One region of the Providencia sp. R33 genome, then DNA from elsewhere that is predicted to be linked to it. Evidence: predicted binding sites of a transcription regulator. Region 1 holds the regulator's gene; each other region holds the start of a gene.
The links. Region 1 encodes PurR, which represses purine synthesis genes. Its sites were predicted from a motif close to CANGCAAACGTTTGCNTG; they were not measured.
Positions count from the first base shown of each region.

Region 1 (10,870 bases):
TCGAAGAACAGCGCTAAGCCAATTGGCGTACCTAGCACAATAATTCGCTTTAAAATTAATGGATTTGGCGATGTGAAAGGAACAGTAGGGCGAATATCGCGCTGAGCAGAAGCACGTTTCACATACCATCTCATCATCATGCACATAGCCCAATACACTGAGGCAGTTGCCACACCACAGCCTACGCCGCCAAGAGCAGGGGCACCGAAGTGACCATAGATAAAGATATAGTTAATTGGAATATTGACCATTAAGCCCAGAAAACCAATCACCATCCCCGGTTTAGTTTTCGAAAGGCCTTCACATTGGCTACGGTAGACTTGATAGAATAAATACCCCGGCGCACCCCACATGATGGCATGCAAGAAACGAACGGATTTATCAGCAAGTTCTGGGTCAATGTGTGGCATGTTGCTAATAATTAGCTGGCTATTATAAAGCAAACACATAATACCCAAGGCTAAAAATAGTGCGAGCCATAATCCTTGTTGAATTTGATCGCCAATTAAATTGCGGCGGCCGGACCCGTTCATTTGAGCAACGATAGGGGTCAACGCCATTAGCAGCCCCTGACCAAAAAGAATAGCTGGCAGCCAGATGGAGAACCCAACTGCAACTGCGGACATCTCGATTTCACTGACGCTACCTGCCATAACCGTATCGACAAACCCCATGGCGGTTTGTGAAAACTGAGCTAGAACGATAGGAATACCGAGAGCCAACAAGCTACGCGCTTCTGTAAAATATTTCTGCACGCATACACCTTTATAATAAAAATAATGAAGAAGAAAAAACGAGAAAAATAAATGCTTTAGCAATAAATCAAAGTATTATTAAAACCCTTTATTCTATCTCTTTTACCTATGCTTTCCAATAAAGATATACTGCTTATTAATGAAAGAGCACTTTTGTCTCTTAGTGTATTTGATTACAGCTAGTTATTAAGTCTGTATCTCATCACTCAAATAAGATAGATCTCAAAAAATTCTTAGGTAAACTGAACTAATTAATTCACGACACAGAGAGTCATTATGTTTACAGGTATTGTTCAAGCGACCGCTCCAATTGTTGAAATTACGGAAAGAGCGAATTTTCGTACTCATGTCATGAAATTCACCCCTGAATTACTGGTTGGTTTAGAAACTGGCGCCTCTGTAGCCCATAACGGTTGCTGTTTGACGGTTACTAAAATTGATGGTGAAAGAGTCAGCTTTGATCTAATTAAAGAAACACTCCGTTTGACAAATTTGGGTGCATTGCAAGAAGGGGATGTTGTCAATATTGAGCGTGCTGCGAAATATGGTGATGAAATTGGCGGTCATGTAGTGTCTGGGCATATCATGACCACCGCGGAAATCAGTAAAATTTTCACTTCAGAAGACAATCATCAAATTTGGCTATCCATCCATGATAAAGCATTGATGAAATACATTTTACATAAAGGGTTTGTCGCTATTGATGGTATTAGCCTCACGGTTGGTGATGTGATCAATAACCGGTTCTGCGTGCATTTAATTCCTGAAACATTGGAAAGAACAACATTAGGCCAAAAACGCTTAGGGGATAAAATTAATATTGAGATAGACCCTCAAACCCAAGCAATTGTGGATACTGTTGAGCGAGTACTCAGTCAAAAAGAACAAGAAAAGTTATTGCGACAAGGAAATGACGCTGTCGAAGAGGCCCAAGCAGAATAAGTAGTGAGTGGCGGCTGAAAATTAATGAGGCTATAGTAGATACAATCATACTATAGCCTGAATAAATACATGAATTTTAGATTTATTTAGGATAAAGGTGCTTAATCAAGTGTAAAGTTGTCAGAAATATCGAGTCAATAACACCACAGACTGCCAAAACAGCTAATTTGATTAAAACCTTGTTTTTTTGATTGGTTATTTTTCACTAAAATTAACAGAAAAACTGGCTTTATCACGTTCAATCGCTTCAACTAAACGCCTAAAGTGTGGGCTATTTTTGTGCATTTCGAGAGCATGGGTGCTTTCCCACTCTTCAAAAACAATATAGCCATTTTCTTTTGCCATAAGATCATATTGAATACAGCCTTTCTCACGGCGGCTTAGTTTTGCTAAGTCACGAACGATTTCCCTCGTTAAATACCCATCCGTTATTTCAGTTGTAATTTGGGCATACACAACAATACTCATTCCGTTCTCCTTATGTATTAAGAACTATCTTAATGGGTACTTGGTTTTTGTATTGTAAAAAAGCGAATAATCTGATTTTAAAAAGGCCGACGGGGTCATAGTAAAGTATCTTTTGAAATCTCGGTAGAAATGAGATTGATCATAATAGCCTGTTTCAAACCAGCGATAAGTATCTTGATCTATTACCATGGTTTTCAAAACGTGTTCTAAGCGGCAATTGATCTGGTAGCGTTTAGGTGTGATTCCGTACTCTTTTAAAAACTCTTTTTGAATGACACGCTGATGCAAGCCTGTTTCATCAGCTATATCGGTGATTTTTTTTGTTGGATTACGATAGAGTAATTCGATGATTTCATCCGTGAAATGCGGCTTTTTGGTCGCTTTAGTTTGTGTAAAGCAATCTAACAACTCTTTAAAAGAGGAGCAGGCGAGTGCTTCAAACCAGTTATCTTGCCATATTTCACCAAGGGCAATGGGCCTATCCGTATAATTAAATGTACGTTGGGGTAATAAGAAACGTAAAGCGTCATGGCGAATACGCAATACCATGGTTTTTGCATGGTTGGGGTTTGCTGTAAATGTATTGATTCTTGGTATGATGAGTTGAAATGGATTGGTTGTGGAGCGGCCGTCGGCAGACATACAAAAGGGATCCGATGAAACCCAAATTTCAGCCCCTGTTCCCGGAAAAATTTTAATCGTACCAGTGAATTCTTTGATAATTAAAATAGAACTAACAAAGCCTTTCAATTCATCTGGTGGATAATATTGTTTCAACATCATACTTGAGCACTCATTATTTGATATGGTAATGATAGCGTTTTTTAACAAGAAAAATAACCATTGAAAGTATGAATTTTAGGAGATAAAAAAATAAAATGACTTATTTTTAGTGGAATACGCTTTAATTAGGTAAAGGTCATTAATGGATGATGCGTTAAAGTGTTTTTTTAAGCAAACACTTCTTATTACTGAATATGACAAAAGTGCAGTCAATGTCTACAGTTAGCTTAAGAATGATATCTTTGATGAATTGGTTGGCTGTAATAAAAAACTGCGCCGCATAGTAGCGGCACAGTGTATAACGAATCTAAAACAATTAATTTGCTTGGCAATCAACAGGTTTTAACGATTTTTCATCTTTGATAGCGTAGCGTTGCATAAAGTAACCAATCGCCATTGGGATAATGGTAAAGGCCATCACACCCGTTGTTGCAAGAAGTGGGTCAAAGGCTAAAGCGGAAACGAGCAAACTTGCCAAGAAACATAAGCCAAGTTGTAAGGCGTTTTGTAAGGCTGCTGCTTTACCACTTGCGGTAGGGAAGGTATTAAGTGCCTTTGAAACGGCTATTGGATACGAAGCCCCATTCATGGCAGCCATAAAGCAAAATGGAATTAAAATCATGGTTAATGATGGTGTGGTATAGATAGCCATGATGAATAAGATGGACATGCTAACCGCATAACCAATTAATAGCAGTGGAAATAAGGTTTCAGCGCGTACTTTGGCTAAAACAAAACGGCAACCATAGCCACCAACAATGAAAGCAAGAGTTTGAGGGATATAGCTTAATCCAATATCTGCGGGGTTAAAGCCCATATTGCGCAGAATAAAGGGGGAGCCAGTTAGCCAAGCAAAAAAGCCCGCACTGCAAGAGGCATAAACTAAAACGTTGCCACTGAAGATTGGCGAACTCAGTAATTTACCAAATGAGATTTTGGCTTGAGGCTGGTTTTCATCCTCGTGCTTTTTGACAGACACATTCTTGAGGAAAAATGTTGGTAATAGTAATAACACACCGACAGCCATTAAGATTAAAAAGATAGCTTCCCAAGTTTGGTGCTCAAGTATCCACGCACCTAATAATGGTGCAAGCGCAGGGGATAGGGCGACTAATGGCATGATGGATGCGAAAACTTTTTGTGTACTTGCTTCATCATAACGGTCGATAACAAGGGCTTGCCACAAAACGGCGGCGGAGCACACACCAACGGCTTGTAAAAAACGCAAGGTTAATAATTGTGTCGCTGTAGTGACCCAAAAAATCGCTAAGCTGCTCACAATAAAGATGGTAAGGCCGACAATTAACACAGGTTTTCGACCAAGTTTATCTGAAAGTGGCCCCCAAAGTAGCTGAGCAAACGCAAAGCCCGCTAAAAAGATACTGAGAGAAGCACTGATAGCCCCTTCGGTTGTGTGCAAAGAAGTCTGCATTGCACCAAAAGCAGGCAGGTACATATCAATGGCTAAAAACCCCAACATGCTTAATCCAGCAAGGTAAAGCATAAATCCAGGGGAATTTTTTTTCACAGTCGTCATAATGATTTACTTATCTAATATTTAAAAAAATGTTAACGGTAGTGCCATTGTATAGGCTATTTTTTTGTGTTGTGAAACGGTAATATTTGGATCTTGCTATCAAAATATTTGAAAGGAAATGCTATGTGGTCTGCTCATGCTCTTGAAGTGATTGATGCGGTTGCTCGGACGGGGAGTTTCAGTGGTGCCGCAGATGAGTTGCACCGCGTGCCTTCGGCAATTAGCTATACAGTGAAACAAGTTGAAGAATGGTTGGCTGTCCCTTTGTTCGAGCGGCGACATCGAGACGTCGTTTTAACCGAAGCAGGATTGATTTTTATTAAAGAAAGTCGTTCTGTTATCAAAAAAATGACAGAAACTCGCCATCAATGCCAGCAGGCTGCAAATGGTTGGCGGGGGCAATTTAGCATTGCGGTTGACTGTATCGTTAAGCCGCAACGGACCGAACAGCTTATTCTCGATTTTTATCGCCATTTCCCTGATATTGAATTGTATATACACCCTGAAGTTTTTAATGGCGTTTGGGATGCTTTAGCTGATGGGCGGGTGGATGTCGCTATTGGTGCGACACGGGCATCACCGATTGGCGAGCGTTATAGCTTTCGAGATATGGGGTTTATGCCGTGGATGTGTGTCGCAAGTCCTGAGCACCCCTTAGCGAAAATAAAGCATAGCCTAACAGATGATGAAATGCGCCAATATCCAAGTTTGTGCTTAGAAGATACGTCTCGTAGCTTACCTAAGCGCGATACTTGGGCACTGGATAACCAACGACGTTTAGTGGTTCCCTATTGGGAAAATGGTTTAGCGTGTTTGGCTAATGGGTTGTGTGTAGGGATGGTACCTGAGCATCGTGCAGCACCGTTATGCACGGAAGGCAAATTGGTGGAATTGACGCTAGCACAGCCATTTCCACCTAGCCCATGTTGTTTAACGTGGGTAGAGAAAAATACTTCTCCAGCGTTGAGTTGGTTATTAGATTATCTTGGCGATAATGAAACTCTCAACGCGGAATGGTTATCAACATAGTATCGATTATCGACGGTAGTCGATAAATGGCCCATCAGCAACAGAACGGCGCTCAACAAGGCGAGGGTGAACTTCGATAGTTTGAGCGTCTTCGCGCTTATTCACAATACGGTCTAGTAACATAGCGAAAGCCATTTGGCCTAAACGCTCTTTAGGCTGATGGATTGTTGTCAATGCAGGGGTAAAATAGCGCGCATTGCGCACATTATCGTAACCAATGATTGAAATGTCTTGTGGGACGCGTAGACCCATTTCATCTGCCGCACAGATAGCGCCCATTGCCATGATATCACCACCACAGAAAACAGCAGTAGGGCGCTGTTTATGGCTTAAAATCTGCATCATCGCTTTATAGCCTGATTCAGGCTCAAAATCCCCTTGAACAATCCACTCATCTTTTAGGGTCACTTTGGCTTCTTCCATGGCTTTTTGGAAGCCAGTCAGACGGCCAATCCCTGTATTTCGTTCAAGGGAACCTGGGATCACACCAATGTCACGGTGACCGCGGTCAATGAGATAACGCCCTGCGAGATAGCCTCCATGGAATGAATTATCGATAATGCTATCGGTGAAATCCCCGCGGGAAGTTCCCCAATCCATCACAACCATTGGGATATTACGATAATCTTCCAGCATTCCGATAAGGGTCTCTGGGTATTCGGAACACATAACCAGTAAGCCATCGACACGTTTTTGCGCCAACATCTGTAAGTAGGCTTTTTGTTTACCTAAGTTATTGTGAGAGTTACAGAGGATCAGTGTATAACCTTTTTCGTAGCAGCTATTTTCAACGGACTCAATAACTTCTGCAAAGTAAGGGGCCTCGCTTGATGTTGCTAACAAACCAATCGATTTGGTGTGATTCACTTTTAAACTACGGGCAACCGCACTAGGTGAATAATTGAGCGCTTTTATCGCAGCCCAAACTGCCGCTTTGGTATCATCTGCCACAAAGCGCGTTTTATTAATAACATGGGATACGGTAGTGGTAGAGACGCCAGCGCGTTTCGCCACATCTTTAATCGTTGCCATGGGGGAATAAAACTCCTGACCAACTATAGGTCTCTCTAAGAATTCTAGTTAAAAAATTACCTGCATATTGATGCATAGATCCTTTGCTGGCAATAATTTAGCGATTTGTTGTCGATTTTGTCTGATCTAGCGCAAAAACGAAAGAAATAATTGATGTTATAACATGTGATATAGACACTGGTTTTGCTTTTTTGGATGTGTATACTCATTAACCTTAATGTTTGTGTGGTTATAGTTAATTCAATTTTGTTAGGATGAGAGGAACTCATGGATACAGATGTTAAATATGGAATACTAGCAGCAGTGGGTTCATTAGCGATGATTATTTTCATTGCTGTACATTTATTCTAGTTGTGTTTCATCTTCATTGGGTGAATAAATAAGGGCGAGTAATAACTCGCCCTTATTCTATTGAGAAAACATATTAAATTAAGCTAAGTTTTCTTCCACGAATTTCCAGTTAACCAGCGCCCAGAAATTTTCTAAGTATTTAGGGCGAGCATTACGGTAATCGATGTAGTAAGCGTGTTCCCAAATATCAACCGTTAATACAGGTTTGTCGTCACCTGAAATAGGTGTTGCTGCGTTAGAGGTATTAACGATAGCTAAGCTACCATCTGCTTTCTTAACTAACCAAGTCCAGCCTGCGCCAAAATTTTTGGTTGCTGCATCCGTAAATTGCGCTTTAAACTCAGCGAAAGAACCAAATGCTTTATTGATAGCGTCAGCAACTTTACCTGTTGGCTGACCGCCTGCATTTGGCGCTAAGCAATTCCAATAGAAAGTATGGTTCCAAACCTGAGCTGCATTGTTAAATACACCCGCTTCAGACGTTTTGATGATTTCTTCTAAAGACTTACCTTCAAAGTTAGTGCCTTTGATTAAATTGTTTAAGTTAACAACGTAGGTATTGTGGTGTTTACCATAGTGATATTCTAAAGTTTCAGCTGAAATATAAGGTTCTAAAGCATCTTTAGCATACGGTAGAGCGGGAAGTTCAAATGACATGACGTACTCCTTGATTGCTTTTATATCAAAACATATGGGTGTTTGCTCGTAAAGTGAGCGAAATATAGTGTTTTGTTGTTTATCTACAGTTTTATGCCAAATGGCCTGTATGATTCTTAATATGTTAATAGTAACACGATTAGTCCGATAAAGGGCAAATGTAATCGCGTTAATAGCATGTTAACAACCAAATATTTGAGTAATATTTTACTAAGAGATAACGTCGCTAGGTATTTTTCGATGCCAAAAGCGGCCTTCGATGACTATTCAAGCGCATCGAGCATTTCACGAAGAAGAGTCTCTGAAAGTACAGCGTTTGGGCTTGGCGGTAAATCCGTTCTCAGCGTGACATAAGCTGTAATCGCATTTTTTATGGAAGACTTGACTGAGCCTCGGTTGTGGCTAGCAAGCGTACTTGCTAATAATTTCTCTGGATCTAGGCCAAGTTGTTCAATGCGCCTAACTTCTCGTTGGGGCATTCCCGCGCAACGATATAACATTGGTCCCAGGATTTGCTCGCGAAAAAAAGAAATCATGCCAATCGCTTCATAGAGCTCACCACGTGCTAATTTAACGGTTGCATAATGAAGCCAAATCCATGCTCTTTCTTCAAACCAATCTGGTGATTTTTCAGGCCAATGGGGTTGTGATGAGGCTATTTTTGCATTGATGGCATTTTCTTCACGTGCAAATAATATCACTGGGTTTTCAACACGGTGCTCAAGCATATCCAAGGTGATAAATTTTAAATCCACATGTAAAAGTGGCGGGCCATATAAACAGATTAGTAACCTAGGCTCCCCTACATGGTGCCCTGTGAAGGCATTAAGCAGTGTGCCGATATTTTTTGCAAATTTTTGCTTATCAGATTGAATCTCATCGTAGTATTCATCTTTAATGACGATGATAAAATCTAAATCTGAGTATTCATCGAACCCACCATGGACAAGTGAACCGCCGCCAAGCAGCGCATCGGCTCTAATATCATGGCGGATAATCGATATTAAGTGATTGATAAACGAGTGGTGAGAAGGGGGCAACATGTTTCATAGGCTCCTAAATTTTAAAAAGCCTTACAGAATACGTTAATCAAGACATTTATTGATTAAGATTGTATTAAGTAGAATGCGTGCAGATTTTATATAAAGAGAATGCATAGGAACAATAAGGAAGAGTATGGGATTTTGTAACGGATAGTTGGCGTTAGTTCCAGCCAATGAAGGTTCGAATTAAAAAAATCAAATTTATGAATATGATAGCGGTAAGTAAGTAGATAAAAGCCTTGAGAAAAAGGGGAGTGATGTCTGGTTGTTGCCGATTTTTAATAATAAAAAATACAATGAAAATAAAGAATGAAATGAGTATGAGTAAGGTTGTAATGGGGGTGATATGCATAAGGTTTGTATTTTAAAAAAAGATAAGTTTATCCTTATTAGAGAGTAGTGCAAGCATGATGAGTATTTATACTGTTTTTGCTGATGTGCTCTCAGGGCATATGTGTGCGTATTTTTTATTTTTATCTCAGTTTTATTTGGTTGCCGTGTCATGATCCGACATCAAATATGAGCAATACCTATATAAACATTTTTTGTTGTTTTTGGATCAAGACATATCTCAAATATTTATGTTGATCTTGTTTTTTGCGGGTTATGCGACACACCTCCGCTCGATAGAGGGGCGGAATGGTGCTCCTAAGTGGAGGCTATATAGCGATCACTTCCATCTTTGACAAGAAAACCAGTTGTAGATTTAGTGAGGGATATGGTTGGTTTTGTCGTTGCACAAGCTTGTAGTATCTCGTCAATGGCGAATTTTCTCTCGTTATCCAAGTTAATCGTTTCTTTTGATAACAAAGGTTATGATATTTGGGGCTGGTATTAGCTGATCAGATAATAGAGCATGTAGAGGTGTATGAAGAAAATTAAGAATGGGCTAGAAGCCGCGGTTGGCGAAAAACAAGGCATAGATTTATTTGACTTGAATCATAAATAAGTCACAATAGTAGCAAATCAAAGGAGGGGGATTACCCCCTCTTTTTTCATACAAATAGCCGTTGACATATTTAAAACGAAATATCGTATTGCGTAGTATATTTTAGGGCTAAAAATCAACTATCTAGTTGATAAATAAAAATATACTAATCATGTTTAATGTTAAGGAAGTAAAAATGACAACAATTGAAAGAATTGAGCGCCAAATTAAAGAAAACCCAATTTTATTATACATGAAAGGCTCACCAAAACTTCCGAGCTGCGGTTTTTCTGCTCAAGCGGTTCAAGCCCTATCTTCATGTGGTGAGCGCTTTGCTTATGTCGATATCTTACAAAACCCAGATATTCGTGCTGAATTGCCAAAATATGCAAACTGGCCAACTTTCCCACAGTTATGGGTAGATGGTGAACTCGTTGGTGGTTGCGATATCATTATGGAAATGTTCCAACGCGGCGAGCTGCAATCATTAATCAAAGAAACAGCAGATAAATACCGCCCAGAAGATGACGCTAACGCATAATTACTCATAATAACCAGTAAGTGTGCGTAATAAAAAACCGCAGTAGATAAAGGTGAAGTGCTATTTATCTACTGCGGTTTTTGTTTTCTGCTCACTTTTTTACTTTTCGTCTTCAATAATTGGCCAGCCGCCAAGCTTTTTGAATTTATTCACGATTTCGCAAAATAAAAGTGCGGTACGGTTAGTATCATACAGTGCACCATGGGCTTGTTTACCATCGAACGGGATCCCTGCACTGACACAGGCTTTTGCAAGGATTGTTTGACCAAACACTAAGCCACTTAATGCCGCGGTATCAAAAGTAGCAAAAGGGTGGAATGGATTGCGTTTTAATCCTGCACGTTCGGCGGCATTCATGACAAAGCTGTGATCAAAATTTGCGTTATGTGCAACGATTATCGCGCGGTTGCAATCGGTATTCTTCATGCCTTTGCGAATGACCTTAAATATCGCGTGGAGAGCCTCATATTCACTGACTGCTCCTCGTAATGGATTTGTTGGGTCAATTCCTGTAAAAGCAAGTGCTGATGGTTCTAAATTAGCCCCTTTAAATGGCTCTACATGAAAATGCAGCGTTTCATCCATAGAAAGCCAGCCATCTTTGTCCATTTTTAGTGTAATCGCTGCAATTTCAAGCAGGGCATCAGTTTTTGCGTTGAACCCGCCTGTTTCAACATCAATAACAACAGGGTAGTATCCCCTGAAACGGTTTACTAGGGCATTCGGATTGTTTTTTTCAGACATTAGGACTTTCGATTATTAAGTTTCTGATTGGCTTATATTATGCCTAAATAAGAAAAATTG
Region 1 is NZ_CP072453.1:1,915,568-1,926,437, reverse strand. Features, by position in the region: gene J6836_RS09075 (MATE family efflux transporter) at 1-755, opposite strand, end outside; gene J6836_RS09070 (riboflavin synthase subunit alpha) at 1,032-1,697, shown strand; gene J6836_RS09065 (putative quinol monooxygenase) at 1,893-2,165, opposite strand; gene J6836_RS09060 (helix-turn-helix transcriptional regulator) at 2,190-2,948, opposite strand; gene punC (purine nucleoside transporter PunC) at 3,265-4,485, opposite strand; gene punR (DNA-binding transcriptional activator PunR) at 4,609-5,514, shown strand; gene purR (HTH-type transcriptional repressor PurR) at 5,521-6,546, opposite strand; gene sodB (superoxide dismutase [Fe]) at 6,976-7,554, opposite strand; gene J6836_RS09035 (nucleotidyltransferase domain-containing protein) at 7,818-8,597, opposite strand; gene J6836_RS09030 (Grx4 family monothiol glutaredoxin) at 9,722-10,066, shown strand; gene rnt (ribonuclease T) at 10,166-10,810, opposite strand.

Region 2 (10,870 bases), 970 kb from region 1:
CACGAAACACTTCAGTGGTTGCTGCACTGACAAAAGGCGCTTCTTCTAAACCAACAAATACACCGTCACCATGTCCCAGATGTCCACGGTTATAGTGTGGTAAACCTGATGAACGAATTAATGCCATCGTTTCATTGAATACATCACTTAACGCCACCCCTGATGCAATGCGGCTTAACATATATTGATGGCCTTTTAATATGGTTTGGTAAATCGCATTGACTTTATCATTCGGTTTACCCACCACAAAAGTACGTGCAATATCTGCACCGTATCCCGCCACATCCACACCGCAGTCAAACTTAATTAAGTCCCCTTCTTTTGCTGGTACATTGTCTGGCAACATTTTTGGGGAAAAATCACTTCCCACTGAAATTAAGTGAAAACGACTGTAATTGGTTTCAGGAAAAGACATGACTTTGGCTTTAAAAGCGGCGGTTAATTCTGCTGATGTACAACCAACACGAATAAGTTGACTTGCAGCTTTAATGCCTGCCTCAGTAATTTGAGCTGATTTTCTCAAATGATTGATTTCCCATTCACTTTTTATCATGCGTAATTCATTAAAAAGTGGTGAAGAATCAACTAAGTTTAGTTCTGGAATGACTTTGTCTAACCAATTTTTACCTGTGTAGGTAATTTGGTTAAGCTCAATCGCAACTGGCTTGCCATACACACCCGCCTCAGATAAAGCGTCCTTTAATAAGTTAAAAATGGTTTCAATTGGGCTATTTATCGGCCTTGCTTTTACCACTTTGCCGTTATCTGGGTTATAAGGATCGTCAACATCCACCCAGATTGGGAAAGTTTTAATTTGAGCGTTTGGCATTTCCAAGCTTAAATTTGCCGCTTCAAACTCATTCATGATCACCAGTGATTTCACGGCGGGGTCACGGAAAATCACGGCAATCGCTGAGCCTGTTTGCCTAAAGGTATACATAAAGAAGCTCGCAAAGCCTGTTAAGTGATAAAAATTATCCCCAACTGTAGCAATTAGCGCTTCAATCCCCTCACGCGCCATAATTTCACGTGCTTTATTTGTTACGTTTTCAAGGTGCTGTTGTTTTAAAAGTGACTCTGTTTTTTGAATTGTCATTGTTATTTTCTCAATCCGTCGTTCTGTATCGCTAAATAATTTCACAATATGACAAGCGAAATAATAAGTTCGCTTATTATATCGAGAGTTGAAATGAATACATCGTGTAAGGTGCAAGTAGGATATAACTAATAGTTATATATTAGTCAAAAATTAACCTTGCTAGAGATTTGAATTTTGATGAAAAAATTAAAAGGACTACAGAAAATAGTCCTTTTACGATTTAAATCTGAGTGGTTATGGGTTTTCAGCACAAGTGATGGCTTTTTCGGACTCATTATTGCGCGTCAGCCATAACGAGAGCGCTTTTAGTGAGTCTGGGGTGAATTCATCACAACGAGCGCTGATTTCTTTTGGTGTTAACCAGCTCACCTCTGCTACTTCAGACTCTTGCAGCGCAAATGGACCATGACTAACACAGCTAAATAACCCACCCCACACGCGGCAATGCTCATCTTCGAAATAAAAATGACCATGCTCTGCGAATGGTACGCCAGCGATCCCCAACTCTTCTTCCGCTTCACGTTTTGCGGAGTCCAGAATATTTTCACCTTGGGTAACAACACCACCTGCGGTGGCATCGAGAAAACCAGGGTGGAAATCTTTAATGTCAGTACGTCGTTGGACTAAGATTTTCCCCATCCCATCATGCACAACAATATACGTCGCACGATGCCGTAAATTTTCAGCGCGCATTTGGCTGCGGGTTGCCTGAGCAATAACGCTATTATCCTCATCGACAATATCGACCCATTCAACGACTTCGGTTTGTTGTTCCATCCTGTAAACCTTTTATAATTAAGCTAAAAATAGCTTATGCCATAGATTGATTGCCACGACATGTCAGACAATACAACGGGCTTTTACTCGCACTTAGTCGTCGATCCTAGCCCAATTTTCACTTGGTTGCTATCACAAATAAACACTTCTTATCACATAGCTCATAGAGCTTTTGTCTTTTTTGCGATAACGTAGGCAAATCACACAATTTGTGCTCACAGATGCTATAGTTAAATCATAAAACCTATGGAAACATTGTATTAGCGTGATGACTTGATCTTAATGAGATAGTAGCTAGGCAACTAGGGCAGACAACAACGCTGCGGCTTGAATAACAATCCCCTAAATAGTTCAAATTGCAGCTAGGCGTCAAACGAAGGCATCCTTAGGAGCATACACAAGTATGTGACTAAGGTAACTGAGTGCAGACAACAACGCTGCGGCTTGAAATATGACGGGGATGAGGAGCATACACAAGTATGTGACTTAAGGTATTGAGTGCAGACAACAACGCTGCGGTTTGAAATATGACGGGGATGGCAATGAAAATACTCATAACAGGCGGAACAGGGTTAATCGGCACCCCTCTGGTTCAAAAATTAATCGCCCTTGATCATCAGGTCACTGTATTAAGCCGTTCGCCACAAAAAGTGTATAGCCACTTTTGTAAAGCTGTCGAGTGTTGGACAACGTTAAATGATGTCAATGATCTTAACGGCTTTAATGCCGTTATTAATTTAGCTGGCGAACCTATTGCTGAAAAACGCTGGACGGATGAGCAAAAAAAACACCTTTGTGATAGCCGTTGGAAAATTACCCAGCGACTCGCTGAACTTATTACTGCGAGTGATACTCCCCCTTCTGTATTTTTATCTGGCTCTGCGGTTGGTTACTATGGTGACCAAGGGCAAGTTGTTGTCACTGAAGACGAACAACCCCACGACGAATTTACCCATCAACTTGCTCAACATTGGGAAGCCCTTGCTGAAAATGCCGCGTCCGACAAAACTCGCGTGTGTTTATTACGTACAGGCCTTGTCTTATCCCCCAATGGCGGTGTATTAGGTAAAATCCTACCTATTTTCAAAATGGGTGCTGGTGGCCCAATCGGTCACGGCAAACAGTACATGCCATGGATACATATCAACGATATGGTCAATGCGATTTACTTTTTACTGACTACCCCAACGCTTTCAGGCCCGTTCAATATAACTGCGCCTTATCCTGTGCATAATGATCAATTCACCGCTATTTTAGGGGATGTACTCAACCGCCCTTCTTTTATCCGCACGCCTGCGTTTGTGATAAAAACTATTTTAGGTGAATCCGCGGCTTTAGTATTAGGTGGTCAGCAAGCCATACCTAAGCGTTTAGAAGAAGCTGGGTTTGAATTCGAATTTATCGAGTTAAAAATTGCGTTAGAAGACTTATTGGTTGCCAAGGAAAGCTAGCCCTTTTAATGCTCCTAATATACTCATATCTCTAGGCGAGATGGTTTTTACAGAATCCTATACAAATATTTTGTGAAATCATGCATATATATTGCATATAGTAAATACAAAATCATTGAGATTTGAAAGATACAAATTGAAAACATAAGTATGGTATCTATTCGTTAGATAAATTAAGGATGCCATAATGCCTGTCGAAATAAATTCATTAAATAGAACACCCTTTTATCAATCAAAATTTTTAAATTTTTTAGAAACCGATGATTCTCAGTTTTTCAAAGAGAACATCCTAAAGATTTCAAACTCAAAAGAACCTTTCACCGGTTTTTGTTATGGCGCATCTGTCAAATTCTTACACTATAGTGATAAAGATTTAGAGCAAGAATATATTAATATTTACAATAGATACTTAGATAATGTCAAAACTAACAACACGGTAATACAAAAAAAATACAGTAATTCAGCGATGACCTCTGTTTCAGACTATAAGAATTACACAGAAAAAAACATATCATTAAACAGGGAAACAAACTTCTCAAGGAAATATTTGATATACAAAAATTACAATGTGAATCCGTAAACAATTGTAATTTAGCCCTACCTATTCCATTATCCTCACCTATCCTTGAAGAAAAAAATTTTTTTAAATTAATAGACTTAGCTTTGAATGAAAACCTTAAAGGGTGTGAACACGAAAACGATAGAATGCTAAAAATAACTATGGTGCCCATAATTTCAGAAAACAGAAAATGTGCAAAAAAAACACATACATTAAATGAAAATTCAAGCCTAGAAAATGATACAATAAAAGAAACGTATCGTTTTGTTGAATCGGCCACTGATACCAAATCGAATCAAAAGAAAATTAATAGCTTATTAGATTTAATGCAAACATCCACTCAGGGAAAAATAGAAAAACAATGGACAGACCTAAATAAGCAACAAAATCTAACAACTAATATAAAAATACAAGATAAGAGTACAAGGATAACAAAATTAGATGATTTTATAAATTTCATTAAAACAGATAAAAACCAAAATCACATTATTTTAAGCCCAAACCATGCTTGTGCAATAAATATTAAGAAAAATACAAAAAGTGAAACCTATCAATTTTTTGACCCCAATGAAGGCATTTACAAATCTAATAACTTCGATGAATTCGCTTGCTTCCTAAAAAATTTTATGGATAAACATCAGGAATATGAATTTATAAAAGACAGCGACTCTAATTATCAACTTTCATTTGTTAAACTTAATAGAACAGCCCAAAATTCAGATAAATATAATACAAAAAAGGTTTTTGATAGTAATTTAAAAACAAACAAATTACTTGCATTAGATAACTTTGAGGTACTATTCAAAAGAAAATCATTCAAAAATTTGATGTTAAAAAACAAAAACTATCGCATTGTACACCGCCATTTTGACAAGAAAAATCACCTTGTGACATTGGCATTTCATTACACTAAATCAAAGAATGATATGAAAAAGACCATCTATTCATCGAACATTGTTACCCCGATCCTTCATCAGGTTATTCAAAATAACCTCGCACTATTGAAAAAAATGGATGGGGACATTTTCATTGATAAAAAAGGCAATATTTACCCTGTCGCACCCAATATTTCTATGGATGATTTTGATCTTAACACTGACCCTAGTGTTATGTTTGGCTCAAAAACACTTAATAACCAAGTATAAATACTGTCTTAATTTATTTGGTACCTTGCCAACGATTAAATAAATCCTGCTCAAGTTCAATATCAAATTGGTCAAGAACACGGTTCACCGTTTGATTAACAATATCTTGGATAGTTTGTGGTTGATGATAAAACGCTGGCATGGGCGGCATAATCACGGCGCCCATTTCGGCAGCTTGCACCATTAATTTCAAATGCCCAACATGTAATGGCGTTTCACGTACTCCAAGGACTAATTTCTTGCCTTCTTTGAGTACAACATCCGCCGCTCTTGTCACTAAGGTGTCGGTATAGCTGTGAACAATGCCAGAAAGGGTTTTCATGGTACACGGCATAATCACCATGCCTGCGGTGCGAAATGAACCTGATGAAATGGCCGCCGCAATATCGCGGCTATCGTAGTTATGGTCAGCAAGTTGCTGCACATCTTTAACGCTATACTGGGTTTCTAGCGCTAGCGTTTGGCGGGCAGCGGCGCTCATCACTAAATGGGTTTCAACCTGTTCAACAGGTTTCAGTACCTCAAGCAACCTGACGCCATAAACCGCCCCACTCGCTCCAGTTAACCCAATAATCAGCTTTTTCATTTCTCTGCCCAATCCACGGTAATTTCTGAAGATTATATACTAAATTACGTGCGGTTGTTGGCGTCTATCCGAATAATCAATATTCCTAGGGCGTTACTTAACGAATACCTTAAATTATTCATTTTGTAGCCTCTACAGAATGAATTTTCTAGATAGTTTAAGTTACAGCTAGGCGGCAAAGAAGCTATCCCAAGGAGCATACAAAAGTATGTGACTTGGGTAGCTGAATGAAGCCAACAACGCTGTAACTCAAACTATGACGAAAATTTTAGCCTTCGTTGTAGATTTCCAAATCCTCAACTTCACTCTTATCTTTCAACTTCAGTTCGTCGTCTTTGCGCAAGTTTTCCAGATAATCTAAATAACTTTGGTCAATGTCTTTGGTGACGTAAATACCGTCGAATACTGAGCATTCAAATTCGGTGATCTCTGGATTCTCTTCTTGAACGGCTGCCACTAAATCCGTTAAATCTTGGAAAATTAACCCATCTGCACCAATTAATTTGCGAATTTCATCCACTTCACGGCCATGAGCAATCAACTCGTTCGCATTTGGCATATCAATACCATACACGTTCGGGAAGCGAACTTCCGGCGCTGCTGAAGCAAAATAGACATTCTTCGCACCCGCTTCACGCGCTAATTCAACAATTTGCTCAGAGGTTGTGCCGCGCACAATAGAGTCATCGATTAATAACACATTCTTATCGCGAAACTCTGCGCGGTTTGCATTCAGTTTACGGCGCACCGATTTACGACGCTCTTGTTGACCTGGCATGATAAACGTACGCCCGACATAACGGTTTTTAACAAAACCTTGGCGGTATGGTTTATTCAGGATATGGGCGATTTCTAAAGCAATATCGCAAGAGGTTTCAGGGATTGGGATCACCACATCGATGTTAAGATCTTCCCACTCACGCGCAATTTTCGCACCGAGTTTTTGCCCCATACGCAACCTTGCGTTATACACCGATACTTTGTCGATAAAGGAATCTTGGCGAGCAAAATAGACGTATTCAAAAATACATGGCGTCAATTGTGGGTTGTCAGAGCATTGGCGTGTGAATAATTGGCCTTTTTCTGTGACATATACCGCTTCGCCTGGAGCAACATCACGTAAAAATTCAAAGCCGAGTGTATCAAGCGCAACACTTTCAGAAGCCACCATGTACTCATGTTCACCATTTTCGGTGATACGGCGGCCTAATACTAATGGTCGAATACCATGTGGGTCGCGAAATGCTAACATGCCATGGCCGATAATCAGTGCCACACATGCGTAAGCGCCACGCAATTTTTTGTGCATCGCAGCGACTGCGCTAAAGACGTTGTCTGGCTCAAGAGGGAAATGATCGAATCTGTCCAGCTCATATGCCAACACATTGAGTAAAATTTCAGAATCCGAGGTCGTATTAACATGACGACGCGCGGTTTCAAATAAACTCCGTGTGAGTTCATGTGCGTTTGTCAGATTACCATTATGAGCAAGTGTGATACCAAACGGTGAGTTCACGTAAAAAGGCTGCGCTTCTGAAGCACTGGAACTGCCTGCGGTTGGGTAACGAACATGCCCTAACCCCATGCAGCCTTGTAATCGAAGCATATGGCGAGTTTCAAACACATCCTTCACAAGGCCATTAGCTTTACGTAAACGAATATTATTTTTGCCATCAATGGTGGCAATACCTGCTGCATCTTGCCCACGGTGCTGAAGCACTGTTAAAGCATCATAAATTGATTGGTTAACTGGTGTAACACCAGCGATCCCGACAATACCGCACATTTGGTCTTTCCTCATCAGCCAGACGGAGAAATGTTCTCCGGTAGGAAACTTGACGCATTTTGCAGGTAGTCAAAAAACCACCTGATAATATGACTGAACTGTGGAATAAACTCTGAACGCTGCCAATCCTCACTTTGAGGAAGCGGTGTAAAGGTATCGAGAAAGAACAACAAGGCCGATACAATCAACACACCACGCAGTGCACCGAAGCAAATCCCCAGAACACGATCTGTGCCTGATAACCCGGTTTTTTGCACTAAAGAGCTAATCACATAATTTACCACCGCGCCCACAATTAATGTGGCAATAAATAATGCGGCGATTGCGATGCCATTTCGCACTAGTACGTCCTCAAAGCGGGTAAAATAGTCCGCTAAATAAGGGTAAAATGTACTTGCGACAAAAAAAGCACAGCCCCATGTCACCAGTGATAGTGCCTCACGAACAAAACCACGGATCAAGCTAACCAGTGCCGAGAAGCCAATAATGGCGATAATTGCGTAATCTATCCAGACCATATTTCATCCAAAATTTGCACTCACGACATCAGCGAAGTGCATTCTAACAGAAAACGAAAACGTTTGCGTAACCATTTTTCTATCAATTTACAAAAAATAACGGCGAAAAGAAAAAATCATAATCGCCGCAGTAAGTTACTAAATCCCCTTACCTTTTAGGGATTATTGTGTCTATTTATTAGGGTTTAAATGTTTGAATTATCCCTTTTGTTCCTGTAATCGCGTTAAGTTCAGGAAGAGCGGCTTCTAGCTTCTGCCTTGATGCTTCTGGTCCAACATAAATACGCGTGAGTTTATTGTTCACGGGCTTCGCTGGAACGGTATACACTTGGTAACCCGATAACCGCAACTTCGCCACAATCTCCTCAACCTTGCTGGCATTGTTCAATGCAATAACTTGAACAACAAACGCTTTGCCTTGCGGCTCAGGTTTAACCTCTGGCTTCGGTTCAGGCTTGAGTTCAGGTTTCGGCTGTGGTTTTGGTTCCGGCTTAGGTTCTGGTTTGGGTTCTGGCTTCGGCTCAGGTTTGATTGGCTCAACTGTTGCAGGGACGTTTGCCGCCACTTGTTCATTTTGCTGCTGGGTAATTGCCTCTGATAACATAGCCTCAGAGGCCCCTTCCGAAGGAGCACTTGCAGCATTAGGCGCTATCGGTGCAATCGCTTCGATATCTTCTTCGTCACCCGGCTTCGGGATAATAGGAATGGCCGCAAATTCATTTTCATTATATTTCTTATCGCCATCAAGAAGCGCAGGAAGTACGATAACCCCTGCGGCAACCAGAACAATGACACCAGCAAGACGATTTTGAAATTTACTAGCCACCAGCACTATCCTTTTTGGTTTTCTAATAACATCATGACATGAGCGACGGTGTGGAATGACCCACAAACCACAATCACGTCTTGTTCTTGCGCATCAACACAGGCTTGCTGCCACGCTTTTTCCACACAATCAAATACATTGGCCTTAGCGACATGTTGGCTCAATTGTGCCACATCTGCCCCCCTAAATTCAGTCAATGGGGCAAGATACCAATCCGTCACCGCCTGCGATAAACACTCAAGGGTGCCTTTAATGTCTTTATCGCCAAGCATTCCGACTACAGCACGAATATGACGACCTTCAACCGCAGGTAAGCCAGCTAATTTACTCACTAAATACCCGGCTGCGTGAGGGTTATGCGCCACATCCAAAATCATTAACGGCTTCTCACCAATAATTTGGAAGCGCCCTGGTAATTGGGCTGATTTCAAACCTTGATGAATAGCAGCATCCGTGACTTTTTTTGCAATATCCGCATCTATTTGCAGTAAGCAGCTAATCACACCTAGCGCTGTTGCTGCATTTGCTAATGGCACATTCGGTAATGGCAGATTATGCCACTCACGTTGTGAACTTTGCCAAGACCAACTCGCTGATTGCTCGCTGTATTGCCAATCGACGCCACGGCGAAACAGTATCGTGCCAATTTTATCGGCATATTGCCCAATCGAGTCCAGCATGTCAGGCTCACCCACCACGCCATAATGACCTTGGCGAAAAATACCCGCTTTTTCATGCCCAATATGTTCACGGTCAGACCCCAGCCAATCAGTGTGGTCGAGCGCAATACTGGTAATGGCAGCAATATCGGCATCCACCACGTTGGTGGCATCTAAACGTCCACCTAAGCCCACTTCTAAGATAACGATATCCAGTTTAGCTTGCTTAAATAATTGTAGTGCAGCCAACGTGCCATATTCAAAGTAAGTGAGCGAAATATTTTCACGCTGCGCTTCAATGGTGGCAAACGCTTCACAGAAATCAGACTCAGTAAGTTCTTGCCCTTGAATACGCACACGTTCGGTGTAACGCACTAAATGCGGAGAACTGTAAACACCCACTTTTAGCCCCGCCGCCATCAAAATTGATTCCAGCGTATGGCAAGTGGTGCCTTTTCCATTGGTGCCTGTAACGGTGATAACTCTAGGAGCAGGTTGCGTCAGGTTCATATGCCGAGCAACTTGGCCGACTCGTTCCAACCCCATATCGATATTTTGGCTATGCAGGTCGGTGAGATAAGAAAGCCAAGCCTCCAAAGGAGACTTGGCTGTAGGAATGATTAGATTACTCATCATCTTTTTTATGCTTTGCAGAATCCTTTTCTGGTTCTTCGGCATTGATCTCATCAATGGCATTCAGGTCGATTTCTACCGTTTCTGCCACAATGATTGGCGTTTCAGTGAAACTTGGTTTGTTGGTTAACATCGCCAAAATTTCAGCCAGACGATCACGCATTTCAGGGCGACGAACGATCATGTCGATGGCGCCTTTTTCCAGTAAGAATTCACTGCGCTGGAAGCCTTGTGGCAGCTTTTCACGCACAGTTTGTTCGATAACACGTGGGCCTGCGAAGCCGATCAGCGCTTTCGGTTCTGCCACGTTGATATCACCTAACATGGCTAAACTTGCTGAAACACCGCCCATGGTTGGGTCAGTTAACACAGAAATGTATGGTAAACCACGCTCTTGCATTTTTGCTAAAGCAGCACTGGTTTTCGCCATTTGCATCAATGATAACAACGCTTCTTGCATACGTGCGCCGCCACTTGATGAAAAACATACCAGTGGGCAGTTATCTTCCAGTGCTTGCTCTACCGCACGGACAAAACGCGCACCCACGACGGAGGCCATTGAACCACCCATAAAAGCAAATTCAAACGCAGCAGCGACGACAGGCATCCCTTTTAAGGTTCCTTTCATCACGATCATTGCATCTTTTTCGCCTGTTTCTTTCTGTGCTGCCGTAATGCGGTCTTTGTATTTTTTTGAGTCTTTGAACTTGAGAATATCTTTTGGCTCAAGTTCACTACCGAGTTCTGTCGTAGAATTTTCATCAAGGAAAGTTTCTAAGCGCTGACGGGCATGGATACGCATATGGTGGTCACATTTTGGACACACAGATA
Region 2 is NZ_CP072453.1:947,600-958,469, reverse strand. Features, by position in the region: gene J6836_RS04435 (M24 family metallopeptidase) at 1-1,096, opposite strand, end outside; gene yfcD (NUDIX hydrolase YfcD) at 1,334-1,876, opposite strand; gene J6836_RS04425 (TIGR01777 family oxidoreductase) at 2,419-3,327, shown strand; gene J6836_RS04420 (hypothetical protein) at 3,515-3,907, shown strand; gene J6836_RS04415 (hypothetical protein) at 3,991-5,031, shown strand; gene J6836_RS04410 (UbiX family flavin prenyltransferase) at 5,045-5,617, opposite strand; gene purF (amidophosphoribosyltransferase) at 5,886-7,403, opposite strand; gene cvpA (colicin V production protein) at 7,418-7,921, opposite strand; gene dedD (cell division protein DedD) at 8,100-8,747, opposite strand; gene folC (bifunctional tetrahydrofolate synthase/dihydrofolate synthase) at 8,753-10,042, opposite strand; gene accD (acetyl-CoA carboxylase, carboxyltransferase subunit beta) at 10,032-10,870, opposite strand, start outside.
Region 2: the regulator PurR is predicted to act here: its motif matches at 7,974-7,991, upstream of cvpA (colicin V production protein).

Region 3 (10,870 bases), 1.1 Mb from region 1:
AGTATCAAAAACAATTTGCCGATTATGAACAAATGTTTGAAAGGCAAAGAACCATTTTGCCCCAAACATCGGACACCTCAAAGCTCACTGCAACATTGGTACAGCTTAAAACGGTAACATGTGAAAACAATGAGCCTACTGCGAAAGTCACTCAAGCCTTAGAGCAATTCTCAACAGAAAACGCCGCTCTCGTGCAAGAAACTCGCGATGTCATTTTTAGCCGTGGGGAACAACTGCAAAAAGCCATCGCAAACAAAGGCCAATTATTTGGCTGGCAAAGCTTGATTTTATTTCTGCTCAGCGCATTGCTTGTGACTTTATTTACCCGAATGATTATCGGGCCCGTCAAAGTGATTGAACGAATGATCAACCGCCTTGGTACTGGGCGAACGCTTGCCAGTAATATTGAACGCTTTAAAGGGCCGAGAGAACTGCGAACAATCGCGCAGCGTATTATATGGTTAAGTGAGCGCCTAGCTTGGCTTGAGTCTCAGCGCCATGAATTTTTACGCCACATTTCCCATGAGTTAAAAACGCCGCTCGCCAGTATGCGAGAAGGAACGGAACTCCTTGCTGATGAAGTTGCGGGGCCATTAACTGATTCCCAAAGGGAAGTCGTTGAAATTCTCGACCATAGCAGTAAGCATCTTCAGCAACTCATTGAGCAGTTACTCGATTATAATCGTAAATTGGTTGATGACCCTCCAGAAGCGCAATTAGTTGACCTACAGAAATTGATTGAAGATATTGTTAATGCACACAATTTACCTGCTAGGGCAAAAAACATTAAAACGGAAGTCCGTTTAAAAGTCGAAAGCTGTTTAGCTGAGCCCACCTTACTTGGGCGGGTTATTGATAATATCTACTCCAATGCGGTGCACTATGGCGGGGAATCAGGTAATATTTGGATCACGAGTCGTCAAACAGGCAATAAATTGCTGATTGAAGTTGCGAATACAGGTACACCAATTCCTGAGTCTGAACAAAGCATGATCTTTGAGCCTTTTTACCAAGGTACCTTACAAAGAAAAGGTGCAGTGAAAGGGAGTGGATTGGGCTTAAGTATTGCACAAGACTGTATAAAACAAATGGGCGGAGAACTCTCATTAGTCCCATATAAATCAGCAGATGTCTGTTTTAGAATTGAGCTGCCTCTAACAGCAGAGAATGAATAATGGTCAATCGGTCTACAGATTTTTTGACGGTGCTTTATCGTAAGGCGCTGCCAAATAAACTTAATCAAAAAACCTCGTTTGTGATGAGACGAACAGGGTTCAGCTTTGGAGCGGTGTTCTTTACCCTTATCCTAAGCGGATGCGTAGCAAAAAATGGTCAATCACCACTGGAAACACTGACACAAGTGGTTGTGCCAGAAGTCAGAGTCACTGATTATCGTTATGCATCATGCGATACGATTTGGGATAATGACCAACCTGCCGCTCGTGAAAATGCGCTCTTTTGGTTGCGTATGATGGACTGTGCAGATCGCACAGAAACGTCACAAGCGCGTGAAAATGCAAGCAAAATAGCGGTCACAGATTGGTCTGATGCATTCCAACAAAATATATTGTTGAACTCAGCAGACCCAACAATTGCCGAACGGCGCAAAATGCTTGATAGCATTAATACTTACAGCCTCAGTTTTCCAACTGCGGTGCGTCCGTTATTACAGTTATGGCGTGAGCAACAAGTGCAAATTATTAACCTTTCTGAGGCTGGGGCGCGTTATAAGCGTCTACAGCAAGAAATGGACACTAAGCTCGATCGCTTAAAAGAAGACAACGCTAAACTGGCTTTTGAACTGAACACAACATCGCGTAAACTCGAAAACTTAACAGATATTGAGCGCCAACTTTCCTCACGGAAAAAAAGCACCAATGAAACGGAAAAAGAAGTCGAAAGCGTTGTTGAAGGCGATAAAGAGACCGCATCTGAAGCAGCAAAACCCGCAGAGCCTCCTGTAGAAAAACCTTCATCGGAGAACGCGAATAATGACAAACCGTAAGTCGGCAAGTTTATTGCTCGTTGATGACGACCCGAGTTTACTTAAGTTACTTGGAATGCGGCTAAGTAGCGAAGGGTTTAAAGTCACCACCGCTGAAAGTGGCCCTGAAGCACTTAAAATCTTACAGAAAGAAAAGTTAGATTTAGTGATAAGTGACTTGCGCATGGATGAAATGGATGGCATGGCACTGTTTGATGAAGTGCAAAAAGCCCATCCTAATATGCCCGTTATTATATTAACGGCACATGGTTCAATCCCTGATGCTGTAGCAGCTACGCAGCGCGGCGTGTTTAGTTTTTTAACTAAACCTGTCGATAAAGACGCTTTATATAAAGCCATCGATGAAGCTCTCGCTTTATCTTCCTCACCCATGAGTGATGAAGCGTGGAGCTCAGGAATAGTTACCCGCAGTCCCTTAATGATACGTCTTCTAGAACAAGCCCATATGGTGGCACAGTCGGATGTTAGCGTGCTGATTAACGGCCAAAGTGGGACTGGTAAAGAAGTGTTAGCGCAAGCCATTCATAAAGCAAGCCCTCGAGCACGTAAACCATTTATCGCCATTAACTGTGGCGCATTACCAGAACAACTTTTAGAATCTGAGTTATTTGGCCATGCAAAAGGCGCCTTTACGGGCGCAGTGAGTAACCGTGAAGGGCTATTTTTTGCGGCAAGTGGTGGCACACTGTTTCTTGATGAAATTGGCGATATGCCAATGCCTTTACAGGTAAAATTATTGCGGGTGTTACAAGAACGCAAAGTTCGTCCATTAGGCAGCAACCGCGATTTAGATATCGATGTGCGTATTCTATCTGCTACGCACCGTAATTTACCTAAAGCGATGGAAAAAAACGAGTTTCGTGAAGATCTCTACTATCGTCTGAATGTGGTTAATTTACGTATTCCTGCGCTAAATGAACGTGCAGAAGATATTCCATTATTAGCAAATCATTTATTGAGGGAATCTGCGTCTCGGCATAAGCCTTTTGTGCGCAGTTTTTCAAGTGATGCGATGAAATGCCTAATGACAGCAACTTGGCCGGGTAACGTACGTCAATTGGTTAACGTGATTGAACAATGTGTGGCGTTAACGACATCCCCTGTTATTAGTGAAGCTCTTGTCAGCCAAGCGCTACAAGGTGAAAATACCGCATTGCCAACCTTTGTCGAAGCACGTAATCAATTTGAATTGAATTATTTACGCAAGTTATTGCAGATGACAAAAGGCAATGTCACACAAGCTGCACGAATGGCAGGGCGAAATCGTACAGAGTTTTATAAATTACTTGGTCGCCACGATTTAGAAGCTAATGATTTTAAAGAATAATTAACTATTATTTATCTATATAATCCACGTGGACAAGGTAAACCGTATTCACGCTTCGGGAGAAGAAACACGTTATGAGCCGTAAGCTTAATATTTCACTCGCACAACTTAACTGGTTAGTCGGTGACATCGAAGGTAACTGCGATCGTATGTTGCAAGTGGTGAGTGAACAAGCCTCACAAACTGATATTGTGATGTTTTCAGAACTGTCTCTGACGGGCTACCCGCCAGAGGATTTAATTTTCCGTGCAGATTTTGAAGACAGATGTGAAGCTCAGCTTGAACGTTTACAAAAGGCGAGTACAGAAACGGCGATTATTGTCGGTCACCCTTGTTATGAAGGGGATGAAATCTTCAATGCACTTTCTTTCTTCTACCAAGGGAAATTGCATGCTCGCTATTTTAAACAAGAACTACCAAACTACGGTGTTTTTGATGAGCCACGCTATTTCAGTGCAGCTGAAAAAACCTGTGTGGTAGAATTTAAAGGCTATCAATTAGGCTTATTGATTTGTGAAGACATTTGGTATGACGAGCCTGTTGATGCGGTAAAAGGGGCAGGGGCTGAGTTATTATTAACTATCAATGCATCTCCATATGATATTCACAAAGAACATATCCGTAGTGATTTACTGATTGATCATTGCCAACGCACTCACATGCCTATCGTTTACCTTAACCAAGTAGGTGGACAAGACGAATTAGTATTTGATGGCGGTTCGAAAGTCATTGCAAATAAAGGCAAACAAACTTTTAAACTGCCCGAATTCAAAGAACAGGTTGTCACGGTACAATTTGATGAGTTGGAATTGGTGAGCGAAGGCAGCGTGTTTATTGAAAATGACCCCGTCGCACAGGTATATCAAGCCTTAGTGATGTCGACTCGTGATTATATCAATAAAAATGGCTTCAATGGTGCAATCCTTGGGTTATCAGGTGGGATAGACTCTGGTTTAACCGTTGCTATTGCGGTAGACGCTATTGGTAAAGAACGTGTACAAGCGGTGATGATGCCGTTCCGTTATACTGCTGAAATGAGCATTCATGATGCTAAAGAACAGGCCGAGTTATTAGGCGTGGAATTTGATATTGTCTCTATCGAACCGATGTTTGATTCCTTCATGGCACAGTTAAGCCCAATGTTTGAAGGGACAGCGGTTGATACCACTGAAGAAAACTTACAAGCACGTTGCCGTGCTGTTATCTTAATGGCGATGTCTAATAAACGCCGCCGTTTAGTCTTAACAACCAGTAACAAGAGCGAATCTGCGGTCGGTTATTCAACGCTGTATGGTGATATGGCGGGCGGCTTTGATGTCTTAAAAGATGTGCCAAAAACACTGGTTTTTGAACTGGCTAAATATCGCAATACGCTTTCACCTGCAATTCCACAGCGAGTCATTGATAGACCGCCATCAGCAGAACTGGCGCCAGGTCAGTTAGACCAAGATAGCTTACCGCCTTACGATGTATTAGATGCTATCTTAGAAGGTTACGTTGAAAAAGATTTATCCGTTAACGATCTTATCAAGTTAGGTTTCGATAAAGATATTGTCCGCAAAGTCGTACGTTTGGTCGATCTTAACGAATATAAACGCCGACAAGCGCCTGTTGGGCCGCGTATTACCATGCGGAATTTTGGTAAAGACCGCCGTTATCCGATCACCTCAGGTTTTGGCCGTAAGAACTGGTCATAACAGGAACTATTTATGAAAAAAATTGATGCAATTATAAAGCCATTTAAACTTGATGATGTTCGTGAAGCACTGGCAGAAGTCGGGATCACTGGTATGACGGTCACGGAAGTGAAAGGGTTTGGTCGTCAAAAAGGGCACACCGAGCTGTATCGTGGTGCAGAGTATATGGTGGACTTTTTACCGAAAGTTAAAATTGAAATTGTTGTCCCTGACGATATCGTGGAAAACTGCGTTGAAACTATCATGCAAACAGCGCAAACCGGTAAAATCGGTGATGGTAAAATCTTCGTTTATGATGTTGCTCGTGTGATCCGTATTCGTACGGGAGAGCAGGACGAGGAAGCGATTTAACCTTTTACCCTTTGCTAAAAGGTTAAAAGGCGGTAACGGTAAAACACACAGGAATGGGATTAGAACAGTGTGTTTTTATGCGAGCCCGTTACCGCTAAGCTGTGAAAAAACTTCAAACACCTAGCCATTAGAACAGTTTTTTATGGCTGATACGTTTCAGGAAATGCTCTTCTTATTCGAAGAGCATTTTTTTATCTATTAATTTAGGGTTAGCACTTTATGAGGGCCAAAGCATTCATAATGAATCGCATCTGCATTAACGCCCATTGAAATTAATTGCTGGCCAATGTGCTGCATAAAGCCAACTGGGCCACAGAAATAGAATTGCATATTCGGTTGGTCAATCCATTCACGTACTTTCTGTAAATCCATTAACCCTTCATATTGATAATCAAAGCCGAGGCGGTCATTGTCACGGGGCTGATTAAACCAAATTGCACTATGGCCTGCTTTTTGTTTTGCCATCAGTTGCTCAATTTCGTGGTTAAACGCATGAACTGCACCATTTTCCGCCGCATGTAACCAGTTGATGGTTGCTTCATGGCCTTGCTGTGTCAGGTGATTTAACATGCTCAACATTGGCGTTAGGCCAACACCTGCTGAAATTAGTGTGACAGGGGTTTGATTATCAACATCAATAAAGAAATCGCCACATGGTGGTGCTAAATGAACGCTATCACCCTCATTGATATGTTGATGTAAGAAATTAGACACCGCGCCTTGGTCTTCGCGTTTTACTGCGATGCGGTAACTTTGTCCATTAGGGGCAGTTGTCAGAGAGTATTGTCGGATCTCTTGGTTTTCAAATCCATCATGGTTAATATAAATCGTGATGTATTGACCTGGGCGATAGCCTGCGACAGGTTTTCCATCAACAGGAACGAACTCAAAGCTGGTGATAACATCGCTTTGTGGCTGTTTTTGCTTCAGTTTAAATTCTCGTAAACCTTCCCAACCGCCATTTTTGTCTGCATTTTCTTGGTAGATTGAGGCTTCACGGCCAATAAAAATATCCGCTAATACACCGTAGGCTTTCCCCCATGCATCAAGCACTTCTTGGCCGGGATGGAGTAGCTCATCAATGGCGGCCAGTAAGTTTTCACCGACGATCGGGTAATGTTCAGGTTTGATATTTAGACTGACGTGCTTTTGGGCTATTTTTTCAACGGCGGAAATTAAAGCCTCTGGGGTCTCAATATGAACCGCATAGGCACAAATCGCGTTAAATAACGCTTCACGTTGTGCACCATTAGCTTGGTGGGTCATGTTGAAAATATCTTTTAACTCAGGATGTTGGTTAAACATTCTGTCGTAGAAATGCGCAGTAAGTTTAGGCCCAGTGGCTGCGATAGCAGGAATGGTTGATTTAACAATGGCGATAGTTTGGCTGTCTAACATACAGGTGCTCCTGAATTATTTTCATGTTCTCAGTCAGGAAGGGTTCCGGCATTTTTTCTAAGCTACCAAAAAACATAACACTGTGTTTTCATCGATATAGCTGAATTTTGCCCCGAAAACCTATACTTTTTTTGAGAGACATAAAGTTTATTTATAAACATGTATTTTAAATACAACTTATAATATTTAAGGGTATCTGTAAAGACGCAAACAAACAAAATAGGGCAAAAATAGACACATAATGAGAAGGGACTCGCAATACCAGATATTCATACGTCAAAATTTGAAATTTGGGCTATTTTATAATGAGGCAAAGAGTGCTAAATGACGTGAAAAAAATTAATGCAATCGTTTGCGTATATTTTTTCTTTAGGGCTATCTCAAGAACGAAAAAGAGTTTACACTGTGTGCTATTGCGATGAATTGATTGTCAACCTATTGAATTGCTGAGGCAGGAGAAGCGAATGTTAAAGCGTGAAATGAATATTGCAGACTATGATCCAAAATTATGGGAAGCAATGGAGCAAGAAGTACAACGTCAAGAAGAACACATTGAATTAATTGCTTCTGAAAACTATACAAGTCCACGAGTCATGCAGGCTCAAGGTTCTCAGCTAACCAATAAATATGCAGAAGGGTATCCGGGCAAACGCTATTACGGCGGTTGTGAGTACGTTGATGTGGTTGAGCAATTAGCGATTGACCGCGCAAAAGAATTATTTGGTGCAGACTACGCAAACGTGCAACCACACTCTGGTTCACAAGCGAATGCGGCAGTTTACATGGCACTGTTACAACCAGGTGATACTGTGCTGGGTATGAACCTTGCGCACGGTGGCCACTTAACTCACGGTTCCCCAGTTAACTTCTCTGGTAAACTGTACAACATCGTCCCTTACGGTATCGATGAAAGCGGTAAAATTGACTACGACGATATCAAAGCGCAAGCTGAAAAACATAAACCTAAAATGATTATCGGTGGTTTCTCTGCGTACTCTGGCGTGGTTGATTGGGCTAAAATGCGTGAAATCGCAGACTCTATTGGTGCTTACTTATTCGTTGATATGGCACACGTTGCGGGTCTGATTGCAGCAGGTGTTTATCCAAACCCAGTTCCACACGCTCACGTTGTGACAACCACAACCCACAAAACGTTAGCGGGTCCACGCGGTGGTTTGATCCTCGCGAAAGGCGGTGACGAAGAGCTGTACAAAAAAATCAACTCAGCGGTATTCCCAGGCTCCCAAGGCGGTCCTTTAATGCACGTGATTGCAGGTAAAGCAGTTGCATTGAAAGAAGCTATGGAACCCGAGTTTAAAGTTTACCAACAACAAGTTGCGAAAAATGCGAAAGCAATGGTCGAAGTTTTCCAACAACGCGGCTATAAAGTTGTCTCTGGTGGAACTGAGAACCACTTATTCTTAGTTGATTTAGTTGACAAAGATATCACGGGTAAAGATGCTGATGCCGCTTTAGGTCGTGCAAATATTACCGTAAACAAAAACAGCGTACCAAACGATCCGAAGAGCCCATTTGTGACTTCAGGTGTACGTATCGGTTCCCCAGCAATTACACGTCGTGGCTTTAAAGAAGCAGAAGCGCGCGAGCTAGCTGGCTGGATGTGTGATATTCTAGACAACCTCAATGACGAAGCGACCATTGAGAGCGTGAAACAAAAAGTATTAGCAATCTGCAAAAAATACCCAGTTTACGCATAATATAACAACTTTTAGTTACCTAAACCCGCTTCTACTGTTAAGTATGAGCGGGTTTTTTGCATTGAAAAAATGGAGGGATGATGGTCATTCCATCAACGCGCTGGCTAGCAATTGATTATTTTACCTACTTTTTTGCATACAGTATTTTCTTGCCATTTTGGTCTGTTTGGCTACAAGGTGAGGGAATTGATGCTGAAATGATTGGTGTTTTGCTGGGAGTTGGTCTTGCGGCTCGTTTTCTTGGGGCGATGTTTATCACGCCATTAGTTAAAGAACCGTCAAAATTAATTACTGCATTGCGGTTGCTGGCAGCATCTTCTTTAATATTCTCCATTGGTTTTGCTTTCGGCTCACATTGGGCATGGCTGCTTTTTGTGATGATTGGCTTTAACTTATTTTTCGCGCCTATGGTTCCCTTAGGAGATTCACTGGCAGGAACATGGCAAAAGCAATTTACGTTTGATTACGGCAAAATCCGTGTTTGGGGCTCGATAGCGTTTATTATTGGTTCTTCATTAATGGGCTATTTGGCAGGTGTCTGGGGTCATAAATCAATCATGGTTGCTTTGATTATCAGTTGCTTAGCCTTATTATTGGGAGCAATGCTAAGGCCTGCAATTCTGCCATCGGGAGCCACAAAAGCGGACAATGGTAATAAAGTTACCTTTAAACAACTGATTGCCGATAAAAATGTGGTCAGGTTTCTGATTTGTGTGACTTTATTGCAAGGTGCTCACGCAGCTTATTATGGTTTTGCCTCTCTATTCTGGAAAGAAGCAGGTTATTCAGATTTAGTGATTGGTAACTTATGGTCGTTGGGTGTTGTCGCAGAAGTTATCGTTTTTATGCTGAGCCACCGTTTATTTAGGCGCTGGAGTGCGCGTAACTTGTTATTGCTATCTGCTTTCTGCGGAATAATTCGTTGGGGAATGATGGGGGCATTTACCGCATTACCTATGCTGATTATCGTGCAGATTTTACACAGCGGAACGTTCACTGTTTGTCACCTTGCGGCAATGCGTTTTATCAGTGCACGTAAAGAAAATGAAATTATCCCATTGCAGGGCGTCTATTCAGCATTGGCGACGGGTGGCGGTTTAGCCGTATTAACGATTATTGTCGGTTATATTTATGAGCGAGTGCCAGCTCATCATGGAGTGGTATTTTATTTGATGGCCTTACTGGCTGTACCTGCGTTATTTATTCGCCCTAAAGTCACCGCACAATCATAGCCTTTCTATCGCTGGGCTATAAATGCGATGAAGCATCAGCATTTATAGCTTGGCTTGATACGCAATTTGTTGCCCAGTATCATCAATATAAACCACTGTAATATTCTCTCCATTAATCACTTTTTTCCCCGAGGGGATTGTCTGCGTCGAAAATGGTGCAATCATTAAACTTTTAGCAATCGAATCATTGGCGTTATTTGCAGTGTAAATATTGGCAATACTAAGAAAATAAGGCGTCGGGTTATTCACGGTTAATAACCCGTCATTGGCATAAAACTTAGCGCTATCCAATAATGTATCTGGAAGGGGTAACAGCGAAATAGGGCGGTAGAACACTTTGATCCGGGTTTGAATCGCCAGCTGAAGTGTATTCATACCCTGAGTATTTTTAGGTTTGGGCGCAATATCCAACACATTTAAATAATAAACAGACTCTCTATCCATGGGTAAATTATTGCCAAGAAAACGAATGCGCAGCTGAACGCCATCATTTGCGGCTATTTTGTTAATAGGTGGCGTGACAATAAATGGTGCATTGGTTGTTTCGGGTGTCGAATTAATATTCCCTTCATCTATCCAACTTTGGGTCAACGTCGGTTGTTCACTGTAATTAGTGATCTGAATGCTAACCATTTTTCTATCGCTGGGAAAGATAACCCGAGTTCCCTGCAAAACGAGACTCGCTGGTGTTTGTAAACTTATCAGCAATAAGATAATTCCCCCTAAGTATTTCATCATTCGCTTCCTTTTTTAGTTGTAAGACATTACAACGGTTGCCGTACCAGATACCGCTCCTTGAGTAACAATATTGGGGTTATAAGGGTAATAATAAGCCCCTAAATTGATGGAAAAGGACGGTGAAATGGGGTTGCCTTTTAGGGCAGTAAAAATACTTGTGGCGGTATTTTGTGCTGTTACACTGTCTGAAAGGAACAAAGGGGTGGTGAGGTTATCCGTTTTGACGAGCCGAAAACCAACACCTTTAGCACCTTGGGAGAGGGTGTTGTTTATTGTGGCTTTATCATTTGACAGTAAGCTACCGCTGGATAAAAACATAGACACATCGCGAGAAGCGGTGCTACCCGCGAGGAAATCTTTGCAGGTGAAATTCAGCGTAAAGGGGGTGTAGCCTGCTCGAGTCG
Region 3 is NZ_CP072453.1:810,169-821,038, forward strand. Features, by position in the region: gene J6836_RS03765 (sensor histidine kinase) at 1-1,175, shown strand, start outside; gene qseG (two-component system QseEF-associated lipoprotein QseG) at 1,175-2,005, shown strand; gene glrR (two-component system response regulator GlrR) at 1,992-3,332, shown strand; gene J6836_RS03780 (NAD+ synthase) at 3,407-5,029, shown strand; gene glnB (nitrogen regulatory protein P-II) at 5,042-5,380, shown strand; gene hmpA (NO-inducible flavohemoprotein) at 5,579-6,778, opposite strand; gene glyA (serine hydroxymethyltransferase) at 7,243-8,496, shown strand; gene J6836_RS03800 (3-phenylpropionate MFS transporter) at 8,577-9,728, shown strand; gene J6836_RS03805 (fimbrial biogenesis chaperone) at 9,771-10,466, opposite strand; gene J6836_RS03810 (fimbrial protein) at 10,479-10,870, opposite strand, start outside.
Region 3: the regulator PurR is predicted to act here: its motif matches at 7,120-7,137, upstream of glyA (serine hydroxymethyltransferase).